Regions from separate parts of the Pantoea sp. X-Soil-MYKO-1785 genome, predicted to be linked through region 3. Evidence: predicted binding sites of a transcription regulator. Region 3 holds the regulator's gene; each other region holds the start of a gene.
What was found. The regulator PhoB, encoded in region 3, activates phosphate uptake and scavenging genes when phosphate is short. The targets are predictions, from matches to a motif close to CTGTCATAAAACTGNCNNAT.
Positions count from the first base shown of each region.

Region 1: ugpB (sn-glycerol-3-phosphate ABC transporter substrate-binding protein UgpB) is a predicted target of PhoB. The motif match lies at 1,210-1,229, and genes of this name have one in related genera.
Region 2: phoA (alkaline phosphatase) is a predicted target of PhoB. The motif match lies at 2,568-2,587, and genes of this name have one in related genera.

Region 1 is NZ_AP036000.1:3,902,222-3,907,059, reverse strand. Features, by position in the region: gene livF (high-affinity branched-chain amino acid ABC transporter ATP-binding protein LivF) at 1-699, shown strand, start outside; gene ugpB (sn-glycerol-3-phosphate ABC transporter substrate-binding protein UgpB) at 1,323-2,639, shown strand; gene ugpA (sn-glycerol-3-phosphate ABC transporter permease UgpA) at 2,697-3,584, shown strand; gene ugpE (sn-glycerol-3-phosphate ABC transporter permease UgpE) at 3,581-4,426, shown strand; gene AC6I8D_RS18550 (sn-glycerol-3-phosphate import ATP-binding protein UgpC) at 4,428-4,838, shown strand, end outside.
Region 2 is NZ_AP036000.1:2,486,320-2,491,157, forward strand. Features, by position in the region: gene AC6I8D_RS11970 (flavin reductase family protein) at 1-434, shown strand, start outside; gene msrA (peptide-methionine (S)-S-oxide reductase MsrA) at 494-1,027, shown strand; gene phoA (alkaline phosphatase) at 1,068-2,486, opposite strand; tRNA gene AC6I8D_RS11985 (tRNA-Ser) at 2,730-2,817, shown strand; gene phoH (phosphate starvation-inducible protein PhoH) at 2,977-3,765, opposite strand; gene efeB (iron uptake transporter deferrochelatase/peroxidase subunit) at 4,349-4,838, opposite strand, start outside.
Region 3 is NZ_AP036000.1:937,306-942,143, reverse strand. Features, by position in the region: gene AC6I8D_RS04250 (PstS family phosphate ABC transporter substrate-binding protein) at 426-1,346, opposite strand; gene phoR (phosphate regulon sensor histidine kinase PhoR) at 1,359-2,678, opposite strand; gene phoB (phosphate response regulator transcription factor PhoB) at 2,693-3,382, opposite strand; gene sbcD (exonuclease subunit SbcD) at 3,578-4,777, shown strand; gene AC6I8D_RS04230 (AAA family ATPase) at 4,774-4,838, shown strand, end outside.

The sequences.
Region 1 (4,838 bases), 3.0 Mb from region 3:
TTAACCATTGATAACGTGAGCGCTCACTATGGCAAAATCCAGGCGTTGCATAACGTCAGCCTTTACATTAATCAGGGCGAGATCGTCACGCTGATTGGGGCCAACGGTGCCGGAAAAACCACGCTGCTGGGTACGCTGTGTGGCGAACCGCGAGCCAGCCACGGCACCATCACCTTTGACGGTAAAACCATTACCGACTGGCAAACGGCACGTATCATGCGTGAAGCTATCGCCATCGTGCCGGAAGGCCGGCGGGTGTTTTCGCGTATGACGGTGGAAGAGAATCTGGCGATGGGCGGCTTTTTTGCCAGCCGCCCGCAATATCTGGAGCGGATTAAGCGCGTTTATCAACTGTTCCCGCGGCTGGAGGAGCGCAAAATCCAGCGTGCCGGCACCATGTCCGGCGGTGAGCAGCAGATGCTGGCGATTGGCCGTGCGCTGATGAGCCAGCCCCGCCTGCTGTTGCTGGATGAACCGTCGCTGGGTCTGGCACCGATTATTATTCAGCAGATCTTCGACACCATCGAACAGCTGCGCAGCGAAGGAATGACCATCTTCCTGGTGGAGCAGAACGCCAACCAGGCGCTGAAGCTGGCTGATCGTGGCTACGTGCTGGAAAACGGCCACGTAGTGCTGGAGGATAGCGGGGCCGCGCTGCTTTCCAATGAAGCCGTCCGAAGCGCATACCTCGGAGCTTAATATTCAGAGGCTTGGCTTGCTGGTCAGGTTGTGGTTGGGCAGTGCTCGTAATCCTCACATACTAAATGTACGCTCCGGTTACTGCGCGCTTTGGTGCATCGGCCTGGCTTACTGGTCAGGTTGTGGTTGGGCAGTGCTCGTAATCCTCACGTATGTATATACGCTCCGGTTACTGCGCGCTTTGGTGCACAGCCTGGCTTGCTGGTCAGGTTGTGGTTGGGCAGTGCTCGTAATCCTCACGTACTGAATGTACGCTCCGGTTACTGCGCGCTGTCCGCCCGCAACCTGCCTGCGCCGCCAACGGCCTTCGATATAAATGCTCGCTGCGCCGCTGACGGCCATCAAAATGGGTGCGTAATCGCGCGGGTCGAGCGTGTCATGGATTGGCTTTAGCGTCTTTCCGATCTGACCGTGTTCTCTGTGCAGGGCTCAGTCTTACAGCAACCAGGCCAGACCTTATCAAAAATCTCAGCCCGGCCGGTAGCCGCTCCGTCTTTTCCACGCTTAAGCCTGTCATCTGGCTGTCATCTGCCCGTTATTAATCCTTCATTTTCCCGTGTCATGTTACTTCGCGAACCACAAATGCGTGATTTCACGCGTATTTACCTGCACAGGAAAATTCTATGTCCGTCGTTACCTATCGTCGTAGCCTGATCGGCGCACTGCTTAGCCTGGCGCTCAGCGGCCAGGCGCTGGCCGCCACTGAGATCCCGTTCTGGCACTCTATGGAAGGCGAGTTAGGCAAAGAAGTTGACTCGCTGGCGCAACGCTTTAACCAGGCCCATCCCGATTACAAAATTGTTCCGACCTACAAAGGTAACTACGAGCAGAGCCTGGCGGCAGGTATCGCGGCCGTGCGCACCGGCAAAGCACCCGCCGTGTTGCAGGTGTATGAAGTCGGTACCGCCACCATGATGGCGTCGCAGGCGATTGTGCCGGTGCATCAGGTGTTTAAAGATGCCGGTATTCCGTTTGATGAAAAACAGTTTGTGCCGACGGTGGCGGGCTACTACAGCGACAGCAACGGTCAGCTGATCTCTCAGCCGTTCAACAGCTCGACGCCGGTGCTCTACTACAACAAAGACGCGTTCAAAAAAGCGGGTCTTAATCCGGACCAGCCGCCTAAAACCTGGCAGGAGCTGGCGAAAGATGCGGCGGCGCTGCGTAAATCGGGCATGAGCTGTGGTTACGCCAGCGGCTGGCAGGGCTGGATTCAGATCGAAAACTTTAGTGCCTGGCATGCGCTGCCGGTAGCGACCAAAAACAACGGTTTTGACGGGCGCGATGCGGTACTGGAGTTCAATAAGCCGGTGCAGGTTCGTCATATCCAGATGCTGGAAGAGATGAATAAACAGGGCGACTTCACCTATTTTGGCCGCAAAGATGAGTCCACCGCCAAGTTCTATAACGGCGATTGCGGTATCACCACCGCCTCATCCGGCTCGCTGGCGGATATTCGCCACTACGCCAAATTTAACTTCGGCGTAGGCATGATGCCGTATGACGACACCGTCCCTGAGGCACCACAAAACGCCATCATCGGCGGGGCCAGCCTGTGGGTAATGAAGGGCAAAGATGCGGCCACTTACAAAGGTGTGGCTGAGTTTATGCAGTTCCTCGCCCAGCCAGAAATCGCTGCTGAATGGCATCAGAAAACCGGCTATCTGCCGATCACCACGGCTGCCTATGAGCTGAGCAAACAGCAGGGCTTCTACGATAAAAATCCGGGTGCCGATATCGCGACCCGTCAGATGCTGAACAAGCCGCCGTTACCGTTTACCAAAGGGATGCGTCTTGGCAACATGCCACAGATTCGTACTGTGGTGGATGAGGAACTGGAAAGCGTCTGGACCGGCAAACAGTCGCCGCAGGGCGCACTGGATAATGCGGTTAAACGCGGCAATGAACTGCTGCGTCGTTTCCAGCAGCAGGTGAAGTAATCCGCTGTATCGGGCCAGCACCGGCTGGCCCTTTCTCTTTCTGAATCAGAGTACGCCATGTCCTCATCTCGTCCGGTATTTCGCACCAGCCTGTTGCCCTATCTTTTGGTGCTGCCGCAACTGGTGATCACCGCCATCTTCTTTCTCTGGCCGGCTGGCGAAGCCTTATGGTATTCGCTGCAAAGCCTCGATCCTTTTGGCATCTCCAGCACCTTCGTCGGGCTGGATAACTTTAAACGGCTGTTTGCCGATCCTTACTATCTGGATTCATTCTGGACCACCATCAAATTCAGCGGTCTGGTCACGGTGTGCGGCATGGTGCTGTCGCTGCTGCTGGCGGCGCTGGTGGATTACGTGGTGCGACTGCGCAAACTTTATCAGACGCTGCTGCTGCTGCCGTATGCCGTCGCGCCGGTGGTGGCGGCGGTGCTGTGGATGTTTCTGTTTAATCCCGGCCTTGGCCTGTTCAGCTACCTGCTGAACCACATCGGCTACAACTGGAACTACGCGCAAAACAGCGGCCAGGCGATGTTCCTGATTGTGCTGGCGTCAATCTGGCAGCAGATGAGCTACAACTTCCTGTTCTTTTTCGCCGCGCTGCAGTCGATCCCCAAATCGCTGGTTGAAGCCGCCGCGATTGACGGTGCCGGGCCGGTGCGGCGTTTCTTTCAGCTCTCATTACCGCTGATTACGCCGGTCAGCTTCTTCCTGCTGGTGGTGAACCTGATTTATGCCTTCTTCGATACCTTCCCGGTGATCGATGCTGCCACCGGCGGCGGACCGGTGCAGGCCACCACCACGCTGATCTACAAAATCTATCGCGAAGGCTTCACCGGTCTGGATCTCTCCTCATCTGCTGCCCAGTCGGTGGTGCTGATGGTGCTGGTGATCGGTCTGACGGTGATTCAGTTCCGTTTCGTTGAACGTAAGGTGCAATACCAATGATTGAGAACCGACGCGGGCTGGATATCTTCAGCCACATCGTGCTGATCCTGGGCGTGCTGACCATCCTGTTCCCGCTCTACGTCGCCTTCGTGGCGGCAACGCTGGATAACGATGCGGTCTATCAGGTGCCGATGACGCTGGTACCCGGCAGCCACCTGTGGGAAAACGTCTCGCGCATCTGGACCCACGGCGTGAACGGCAACGGCCCGGCATTCGGCCTGATGCTGCTGAACAGCACCATCATGGCGCTCGGGATCACCGTCGGCAAAATCACCGTCTCGATGCTCTCGGCATTTGCGCTGGTCTGGTTCCGCTTTCCGCTGCGGACGCTGTTCTTCTGGCTGATTTTCATCACCCTGATGCTGCCGGTCGAGGTGCGTATTTTCCCGACGGTGCAGGTGATCGCCGAGCTGAATCTGCTCGACAGTTATAGCGGCCTGACCCTGCCGCTGATGGCATCGGCGACCGCCACCTTTTTGTTCCGCCAGTTTTTTATGTCACTGCCGGATGAACTGGTGGAAGCCGCCCGGATTGATGGTGCCAGCGCGCTGCGTTTCTTCCGCGATATCGTGCTGCCACTGTCGAAAACCAATCTGGCGGCGCTGTTCGTTATCACCTTTATCTACGGCTGGAATCAGTATCTCTGGCCGCTGCTGATCATCAATGACCCCAGCCTCGGCACGGCGGTGGCGGGGATTAAAAGCATGATCTCCACCAGCGGTTCACCGACCCAGTGGAACGAAGTGATGGCGGCGATGTTATTAACCCTGATCCCACCGGTGGTGGTGGTGTTAGTCATGCAGCGTGCCTTTGTGCGCGGCCTGGTTGAGAGTGAGAAATAAGATGGCAGGCGTAACCCTTCAGGCAGTGACCAAGTCCTACGACGGTAAAAATCAGATCATTCAGCCGCTGAACGTCACGGTAAATGATGGCGAATTTATGGTGATGGTGGGCCCCTCCGGCTGCGGTAAATCGACTCTGCTGCGGATGGTAGCGGGCCTCGAGCGCGTCAGCTCCGGCGACATCTACATCGACAACAAACGCGTTACCCAGCAAGAGCCAAAAGATCGCGGCATTGCGATGGTGTTCCAGAACTATGCGCTCTATCCCCATATGTCAGTGGAAGAGAATATGGCCTATGGCCTGAAGATCCGCGGCATGGGCAAAGAACAGATTCGGCTACGGGTGCTGGACGCCGCGCGCAGCCTTGAGCTGGATCATCTGCTGACCCGCCGGCCGCGTGAGCTCTCTGGC
Region 2 (4,838 bases), 1.5 Mb from region 3:
TGCTTGAATTTTCCCCGTCACTGGTCGGCTGTATGATTGCCGGCATGAACTTCAGCCATGAGCTGATACGCAACAGCGGACAGTGCGTGCTCAACGTGCCTTCGGCCTCGCTGATTGATCAGGTGGTGGCGATTGGTAACAGCCACGGCGACCAGCTGGATAAATTTGAGGCTTTTGGCCTGACAGCTGAACCGGCGCAGGTGGTACGCGCACCGATGATCGCCGAATGTTTCGCCAGCTTCGAATGCCAACTGTATGACGATTCAATGGTCGATAATTACAACCTGTTCATCTTTGAAATTGTCAAAGCCCACGTCGCTGAACAGCCGGAATATCCCACTACGCTGCACTACACCGGTGAAGGCCGCTTCAGCGTGATGAGCGATAAACTGCTGGATAAAAGCAAAGACTTTAAACCAGAGATGCTGATTTAGTTGAAAGCGGCGGGTTTCGTCCCCATTTTCCTCTTTCGACCTGACAGGAGTAAATCATTATGGCAATCGAATATGCAGTGATCGCGGGTGGCTGTTTCTGGTGCACCGAAGCGGTATTTAAGGATGTGATCGGCGTGGAGTCGGTTGAAAGCGGTTATACCGGCGGTGCCCGTCCTAATCCGACCTACGAACAGGTCTGCAGCGGTGCCACCGGCCACGCAGAAGCGATCCGCATCGGCTTTGATCCGGAGAAAGTCAGCTATGGCGATTTACTGGATATCAGCTTTGTGACCCACGATCCGACCCAGCTTAATCGTCAGGGCAACGATATTGGCACCCAGTATCGCTCAGCGATTTTCCCGGCTAATGCCGAACAGGAAGCAGAAGCCCGTGCGGCGATTCAACGCGCCCAGGCCGATCACGATGTGCCGGTGGTGACCACCATCGAGCCGCTGAAAGAGTGGTATCCGGCCGAAGCCTATCATCAGGATTACTGGGACGGTGCCGGTCAGCGTAACGGTTACTGCCTGGCAGTGATCCCACCGAAATTGCAAAAGCTGCGCAAAAGCTTCGCCAATAAAGTGAAGAGCTAAGGTTGTGTGCGGGGTGGCGTCAACCGCCCCGCAACGGCTTTTACTGGCCAGGCAGCTTCAGCCCCATGGCATTGCCTAAGGTAAAGAACAGATCGGTTTGATCGGTCAGTCCCACCACGTTACCCGCATGCGGGCCATAGGCTGCAATCCGCAACTGCGATCCGGTATGTTCCTGCGAATCCTCTTCTGAATTACCGTAGCTGATGGTCATTACCGCGCCGTCTTTGGTGGTCAGCGCCTGCGTCAGCCCCGGCGCTTTGGTGCCGTTCTCGACAATCTGACTGCTGTGGGCATGATCTGCCGTCACCACCACCAGGGTATTGCCCTCTTCACGGGCAAAAGCCAGCGCCTGCTGGACCGCTTCATCCAGATCCACCGTTTCGCCAATCTGACCACAAGGATTGGCCGCGTGATCCTGCTTATCAATCGAGGCGCCTTCTACCTGCAGGAAGAAGCCATTTGGATTGTTACGCAGCAGGTCGATCGCTTTGGCGGTCATCTGCGCCAGCGTAGGCGTTGACAGCGGGCGATCTTTATTCACTTCGCAGGTCACCACTGGCTTATCAATATTACCGTGATAGCTGGCTTTCGGCCCCTGCCAGCGCACCGGCATATTGCCTGCAGAGAACAGACCCAGCAGCGGTTTTTGCTGATCGGCCACGGTAACGGCGTTAAGCCCCTGCCAGTCGCTGACCAGCTGGTAGCCCAGTGCCTGCGCCTGCTCATTCAGCGTTTTACCCTGATACTCGCCGGCTTTCGCTACCTCGGCGAACGATTTTGCCCCGCCTCCTAAGGTTACGTCGGGACGGGTTTTCAGTAACTGTTCGCTAATCGATCCCTTACCGCCCTGCTCTGCGGCGTTGGTCGGGCAGAGTTCGCTGGTCTTCTCCGGTCCGTAGCATTTACGCGAGGTTACGTGCGAGAACAGCACTGCGGGCGTCGCATCCTGCAGTTCAGCGGTTGAGACATCGCCGGTGGCTTTGCCCGCTGCTTTCGCCAGCTCCAGCAGCGTCATCTGATCCTGACCATTAACATCGACGCTGATGGCACCGTTATAACTTTTGGTGCCGGTTGCCCAGGCCGTGGCTGACGCGGCCGAGTCGGTGACGTAATTAGGTTTGTGGGTTTTCTTATCTAACGAATAATGGGTGTACTGGCCGGTCAGGGGCAGCGCATCGATACCTTTAAAAAAGCCGCCTGCGCCTTCTGCTAGATTACGCGCCGCGGTGATTTCAGAGTCACCCATGCCATCACCAATCAGGAGGATGACGTTTTTGGCGGTGCTATTGCGTAGCGAGGCTTTTAACGCCTCAGTCTGGTCACCGGTCAGCCGACGTGCTCCGCCGTGCTGGCTGAGATCGCCCTGCGCCGCACGGGAAACGAGGTCGGTATCCGCCAGGGCCGGGGTGGCGATCACGGAGGCGAGCAGAGAGAGGGTAAACAGAGGAAGCTTTTTCATTATTCGATCCTTGTAAGCAAAAAATACCAATGATTTCAGGCGTTAATTTTGCGACGATCGGGTGATGTTTTTGTGTCACTGAGATTTCAGTTTGATGACAAAACCGGCGGAGTGGGCAACGCTAAATCGATTCGTTCAGAGCTTAAGCGAATAGAACAAAAGAGAAAAATAGTGCTTGACCCTTTTCAGCCGACTCCCTATAGTAGCGCCCCGTTGACCCGGCGCGGTCAATGGAAAAAATGTGGTGAGGTGTCCGAGTGGCTGAAGGAGCACGCCTGGAAAGTGTGTATACGGCAACGTATCGGGGGTTCGAATCCCCCTCTCACCGCCACATTCAAAGAAGAGCCTGAACGAAAGTTCAGGCTTTTTTTTATGCATAGTTTTGTGCAGAGTTTTGTGCAGAGTTCAGCGACGGTAAGAAGCCCCGCCCCACCATAAGAAAACCCGGCCGAAGCCGGGTTTGGGCGCTACACTGCTACTCAATCAAACGCTAGCTATAGGCGTGCAGGGTGCGCTGACACAGCGCAGAACGCACACAATCTTCTTTGCCGAAACGTACGATGCCAACCATCTCGTCCTCTTCGAAACGCGCCAGCGCGTCTGCGAGACCGGAAGGCACCCCAGCGGGCAAGTCGCACTGGGTAATATCACCATTCACAATGACCGTGACGTTTTCGCCCAGTCGGGTCAGGAACATTTTCATCTGGGCGGCGGTCACGTTTTGCGCCTCATCCAGAATAACCACGGCATTTTCAAAGGTCCGGCCGCGCATATAGGCGAACGGGGCGATTTCGACCTTGGCGATTTCCGGACGCAGACAGTACTGCATAAAAGACGCGCCAAGACGTTTAACCAGAATGTCGTAAACCGGTCGGAAATAAGGCGCGAATTTCTCGGAGATATCACCGGGCAGGAATCCCAGATCCTCATCGGCCTGTAACACCGGGCGCGTAACGATAATCCTGTCAATATCCTTATGAATCAGGGCCTCTGCCGCTTTCGCAGCGCTGATCCAGGTTTTGCCGCAACCGGCTTCACCGGTGGCAAAGATCAGCTGTTTCGTTTCTATGGCGGTGAGATAGTGTGCCTGAGCTTCATTACGGGCTTCTATCGGTCCCCGGTCACGCACATCGCGCGCCATGCCAATCGAGTCCAGCCCACCCATTTGCACCAGCGAAGTGACCGATTCTTCTTCACGCTGACGATGACTCCGGGAGTCATTGCGAAGCACTCGTCTTGCTTCCCGACGCGCTTTGATCACTGCTTTCTGTCTTCCCATAGTGGCACCTTACAGTTGGTTTCATTTCCCGCGTCAGGCCAGTGGCCCGTTGCGATTACGTGAACGCTTTAGAGGTTTCAGTTGGCTTCCTTTAGAGCCGTGACAGGCCATGAAATCAGGCATGCAGCAGCAGCACAGCGTTGCTGTATACCGGTAAAAAAGGGATGCGAAATGACCAGAGAGAACGTTGGAGAGAGGAGGATGTTACGAGGCAGAATAGCCCTCGCGGTTAAGCGCAATCTATTTACTGAGACAGACTTTCCATAAAAGAATCGACCCATGCGCGAACTCCAGTGTGATACATCAACACGTCTGATTACGCTTACTGGATAAAGTGCACCATTTTATTGGCGCTTTGCAACAGTAATTTTACTTCATGGCAAAGTAATTGCGAATCGGGTGTTAACTCCTCAGCAGAGAAACACCAATTATTGATTATTTTTCAATAATTTATTTTATTTTGTCACACTTAAAATCGCGTTAAAATTTCAGCTAAAACTGAGCAAAAAAATGCTTCTGGCCGCTATCAGACCAAAAAAACGCTCCGCCCGAGGCCAGGCAGAGCGAAGTGGATGAAATTTAATCAGGCTTCGAGTAACGGCTGGGCTAAATAATGGCTGGCATCGGCGACGCCGGGCAGAACAAAAAAGTATCCCCCGCCAAACGGCCGGATATATTCTTCCAGCGCTTCACCATTCAGACGCTGCTGGACGGTAATAAAGCCTTTTTCCAGGTCGTGCTGATAACAGACAAACAGCAGCCCCATCTCCAGCTGCCCTGAGGCGGAAATCCCTGCCGAATAGCTGTAGCCGCGACGCAGCATCAGGCTGCTGGCGGTTTCCGGGGTTCGCGGGTTGGCGAGACGAATGTGCGAATCCAGCGCGATCACTTCACCATCCGGGTCGTTGTGGTAATCCGGGATATCACGTTCATGCTGCATACCCAGCGGCGCCCCGCTCAGCTTATCGCGACCAAAAATGGTTTGCTGCTCGCCCAGCGGCGTGCGGTCCCACATCTCAACGTGAAAACGAATCAGCCGCACCGCCTGATAGCTGCCGTTCCGCGCCCAGGCC
Region 3 (4,838 bases):
AATAATTGCGCTCTGTTATTTATAGCCATCTGGATGGCTATACGTCTGAACGCAGGATGACACGTGCCGCCGTCCGCTGCAACAGAAGAAAATTCACCGCTCATGAAGAAAATTCATGTTGGCTGATAAGATGAGTTGCTGCCCAGCTTTGCAGCGGCTAAGGAGAGCCGTCTGTTACGCCAGTGACGATGATATTTACAGCAGCTAAGAAGAGCAGAAGGTGCGACCAGAGGTGAATCATCCAGCGCCGGTTAAGCAAAGTGTTACGCGCCTGAAGACGACCGATACAGCGCCGCGTGCCGGTCGCGGATAAGCAAAGCCATACGCGCCTGAAGACGATCGGTTAAACGCCGCGCGCCGGCAAAGCACATGCAGAACGCGCGCCTGAAGATGATCGATTAAGCGTGATGCCTGCCTGAAAAGGGTTAATTAAGCGCCGCGCGCGCCTGCGCCATCTGGCTATCAGAGAGTGGCAGATATCCCGCCTCGCTGACCCGTCGCTGTCCCTGCACCGAGAGCACCTGCTGCAGGAACGCTGCCACCAGCGGCGGCAATGGCTGACCCGGCGCCTTGTTGACGTACAGATAGAGCGGACGGGCCCACGGATAACGACCACTGCGGATCGCCTCTGCGTCGGGTGCTACAGCCTCACCCCGAGGGTTCACCACCGCCAGCATTTTTACGCCGCTGAGATGGAAGCCAAAACTGGCGTAACCGATGCTGCGTGGATTGCCGGCCACCGCCTGTACCACCGCTGCCGAACCGGGAAATTCGGCTACGTCATTGCGAAAATCGCCCTGACAGAGCGCCTGCTGCTTGAAGAATCCCCAGGTGCCGGACGCCGAGTTGCGTCCGTAGCGCTGGATCGGTCGGCGGACCCACTCAGATGCCTGCGTGCCGAGATCGCCCCAGCGTTGCGGCACCGATGTCGCGCCACACAGGCGGGTAATCGAGAAAATGGCGTCGAGCTGACGCGGCGTAATCTGCTGCAGCGGATTGCGTTGATTAACCACCACCACCAGCGCATCCATCGCTACCGGTACCGCCAGCGGAGGATAACCATAGCGCGCTTCAAACGCCTGCCGTTCATCCGCCTGCATCGGGCGGCTCATTGGCCCAAGCTGCGCCGCACCGGCAGCCAGCGCAGTCGGCGCGGTCGACGAACCGGAAGCCTGCACCTGCACATTGACCCCCGGTGCCTGCCGGCTGAAATCCTCGCCCCACAGCGTCATCAGGTAGCCCAGCGTATCAGACCCGACGCTGCTGAGGTTGCCCGACAGCGTGCCGGGCTGGGCCAGCGCCATGCCTGGCAATAAAATGACCATCAACAAAACAAGTGCGCGCATCAAGCAGATCCGTCAGCCATTAATGGAGGCATTCTCCTGCATCCCACTGCTGACAATCAACCTTGCCGGCAGGGTAAAGGTAAAACAGGTCTCCTGATGCGGCACGCTGGTGATATCTAGCCGCGCATTATGGTGGCTCAGGGCATGTTTCACGATCGCCAGCCCCAGCCCGCTGCCGCCGGTCGCCCGCGATCGCGCCTTATCGACCCGGTAGAAACGCTCGGTGAGACGGGGAATATGTTCAGCCGCGATGCCCGGCCCGTTATCGCACACCCGAAACGTTGCGCCCTGCTTGCTGCGCAGCCAGCTGATATCAATGCGCGTGCCCTCCGGCGTATGATTTACCGCGTTGTAGACCAGGTTGGAGATGGCGCTGCGCAGTTGTTCATCGTTGCCGAACACTTTCAGATGCGGATCGGTATGGAAATGGATGTCGTGACGTCCGCCGCTCAGGGTGGCGGCCTCATGCTGCAGCAGCCGGAGCATCACCGGCACATCAACCTTCTCTTTCAGATCGATCGCCGGTGCAGCTTCAATCCGCGACAGCGTCAGCAGCTGTTTAACCAGGCTGTCCATGCGGCGCGTCTGCTCCGACATGGTATGCAGCGCCTTACCGCGTGAACGCTCGTTCATCACCGAGTCATTCATCATCTCCAGATAGCCCTGCAGCACCGTCAGCGGGGTGCGCAGTTCATGGCTGACGTTGGCAAAGAAGTTACGCCGCGCCCCCTCCAGCTGATGCATCTGAGTGACGTCACGCGCCACCAGCAGCCACTGGCCTTCACTGTAGGGCATAACGCGAAATTCCATGTGGTACTGGTTATTCAGCACCAGCGTCAGCGGTTTGTCGAAGTCACGCTGGCGGATATAGCGCGAGAATTCCGGATAGCGCAGCAGGTTAAGGATGTTCTGGCCATTATCTTCTGGCCAGCGTAGCCCGAGATGCTGTTGTGCCAGCCCGTTGCACCAGAAAATGGTGCCCTCTTCGGTGGTGAGGATCACCGCATCCGGCAGCGACTCAGCGCCGCTGCGAAAGCGTTTAATCAGGTTGCCGAGTTCACGCCGCCGCCGCCGGTTGCGTAACTGCATCTGGTAGAGCCCGTAAAACAGCGGTTCCCAGCTGGCCCGCCCGGCCGGCGGCGTCATGGTGCGATCGAGCCACAACCAGTGCGACAGGCGCATCAGGTTGTGGAAATGCCACAGCAGCACCGCCAGCACGCTCAGCAACAGCAGCCACGGCAGATAACCGAACAGCAGGCCAAGCAGCAGCGCAGGCAGACACGCCAGCAGCAGTTCTGACAGTAATCTCTTCCAGGAGAGGCGTTCCAGCACGGTGAAAACTCCGTTTAGTAGCGGGCAGAGAAACGATACCCTGTTCCACGGACGGTTTGTACCATGCGATCGTGGCCGGAGACTTCCAGCGCTTTACGTAAACGGCGAATGTGAACATCGACGGTGCGATCTTCGACATACACGTTGGTGCCCCAGACGTGGTTCAGCAGCTGTTCGCGGCTATAAACCCGCTCCGGGTGGGTCATAAAGAAGTGCAGCAGTTTATATTCGGTAGGGCCCATTTCCAGCGGCGTGGTTTCCGACATCACCCGGTGCGAGGAGGGATCCAGACTCAGTCCCTGCATCTCAATCACCTCTTCCACCGCCATCGGTGAAATACGGCGCATGACGGCTTTGATGCGCGCCATCAGCTCTTTTGGCGAGAACGGCTTGGTGATGTAATCGTCAGCGCCGACTTCCAGCCCGCGCACCCGGTCCTCTTCTTCACCGCGGGCGGTTAGCATCATCACCGGAATATCGCGGGTCATCGCTTCGCGTTTCAGATGCTTAATAAACTGAATGCCGCTGCCGCCGGGTAACATCCAGTCCAGCAGAATCAGATCGGGCCAGGGTTCAATCAGCTTACCCACTGCGCTGTCATAATCTTCCGCCTCAATTGGCTGATAGTCGTTCTGCTCCAGAACAAAGCACAACATTTCACGGATTGGGGCTTCATCTTCCACAACCAAAATGCGCTTAGCCATTATTACTCCTGCTGATATGACGGCTGTCACTGAGATTCGCGGCGCCATTATGCGTCAGATTTGTGACACTTTTATGAAAAACATACCCGCTCATTCAGGCCAGTGGTAATCAATTATGACCGCGCAGCGACAATTTTTCGCTTTGGCCACAGAGCCAGTATAATCGCCGGGCGAATTACAACGGCAGGGAGTTTTATGCGCATCATTCATACTGCGGACTGGCATCTGGGGCAGTTCTTTTACAACAAGAGTCGGGCAGCGGAACATCAGGCGTTTCTCGACTGGTTGTTGATCCAGATCGAACAGCATCAGGTGGATGCGTTAATCGTGGCGGGCGATCTGTTCGATACCGGCACCCCGCCCAGCTACGCGCGCGAAATGTTCAACCGCTTTGTGGTGGCGCTGCAGCCCAGCGGCTGTCAGCTGATTGTGCTGGCGGGCAATCACGACTCGGTGGCGACGCTCAATGAGTCACGCGAACTGCTCGCCTGCCTGAATACCCGGGTGATCGCCACGCCCGAGGCCAACAGCGATGTGCTGCTGCTCACCACCCGTCAGGGCGCGCCGGGCGTGCTGCTGTGCGCCATTCCATATCTGCGGCCGCGCGACATCCTGCGCAGCCGCGCCGGCCAGTCCGGACGCGACAAGCAGACCTCGCTGCTGGAGGCGATTGCTCATCATTATCAGCAGCGCGTGGCTGCCGCGCGGGCGCTGGACCCGGCTCTGCCAATCGTGGCCACCGGCCATCTCACCACCGTCGGCGTCAGCCAGAGCGACTCGGTACGTGACATCTATATCGGCACGCTGGACGCCTTTCCGGCCGCCGCCTTTCCTGAGGTCGATTACATCGCGCTCGGCCACATTCATCGCGCTCAGCGGGTAGCGGGCACCGAGCACATCCGTTACAGCGGCTCGCCGATTGCACTCAGTTTTGATGAACTGGGCAGTGAAAAAAGCGTCTTCCTGCTGGACTTCACCCCGCGCGGTTTGCAAACGGTGACGCCGCTGGTGGTGCCGCAGGTGCAGCCGATGCAGGTACTGAAAGGCTCACTGGCACAGATTGCGCAGCAGCTCAGCGATTTCAGCGGCGTGCAGCAGGAAAAACCGACCTGGCTGGATATCGAAGTCACTACTCAGGAGTACCTCAGCGACCTGCAGCGCCAGGTGGAAACCCTGACCGCAGAACTGCCGGTGGAAGTGTTGCTGTTGCGCCGCAGCCGCGAGCAGCGTCAGCACAGTCTGGCGCGACTCGACAACGAAACCCTGAGCGAACTGAAAGTGGAAGAGGTGTTTGCCCGTCGCCTGGCGCTGGATAGTGAACTGCAACCGCAGCAGATCGATCAGATGACCACCCTGTTCCGCCAGACGCTGGCCGACATTGAGGAACCACAGTGAAGATCCTCACGCTACGGTTTAAAAACCTTAACGCACTGCGCGGTGAATGGTTTATCGATTT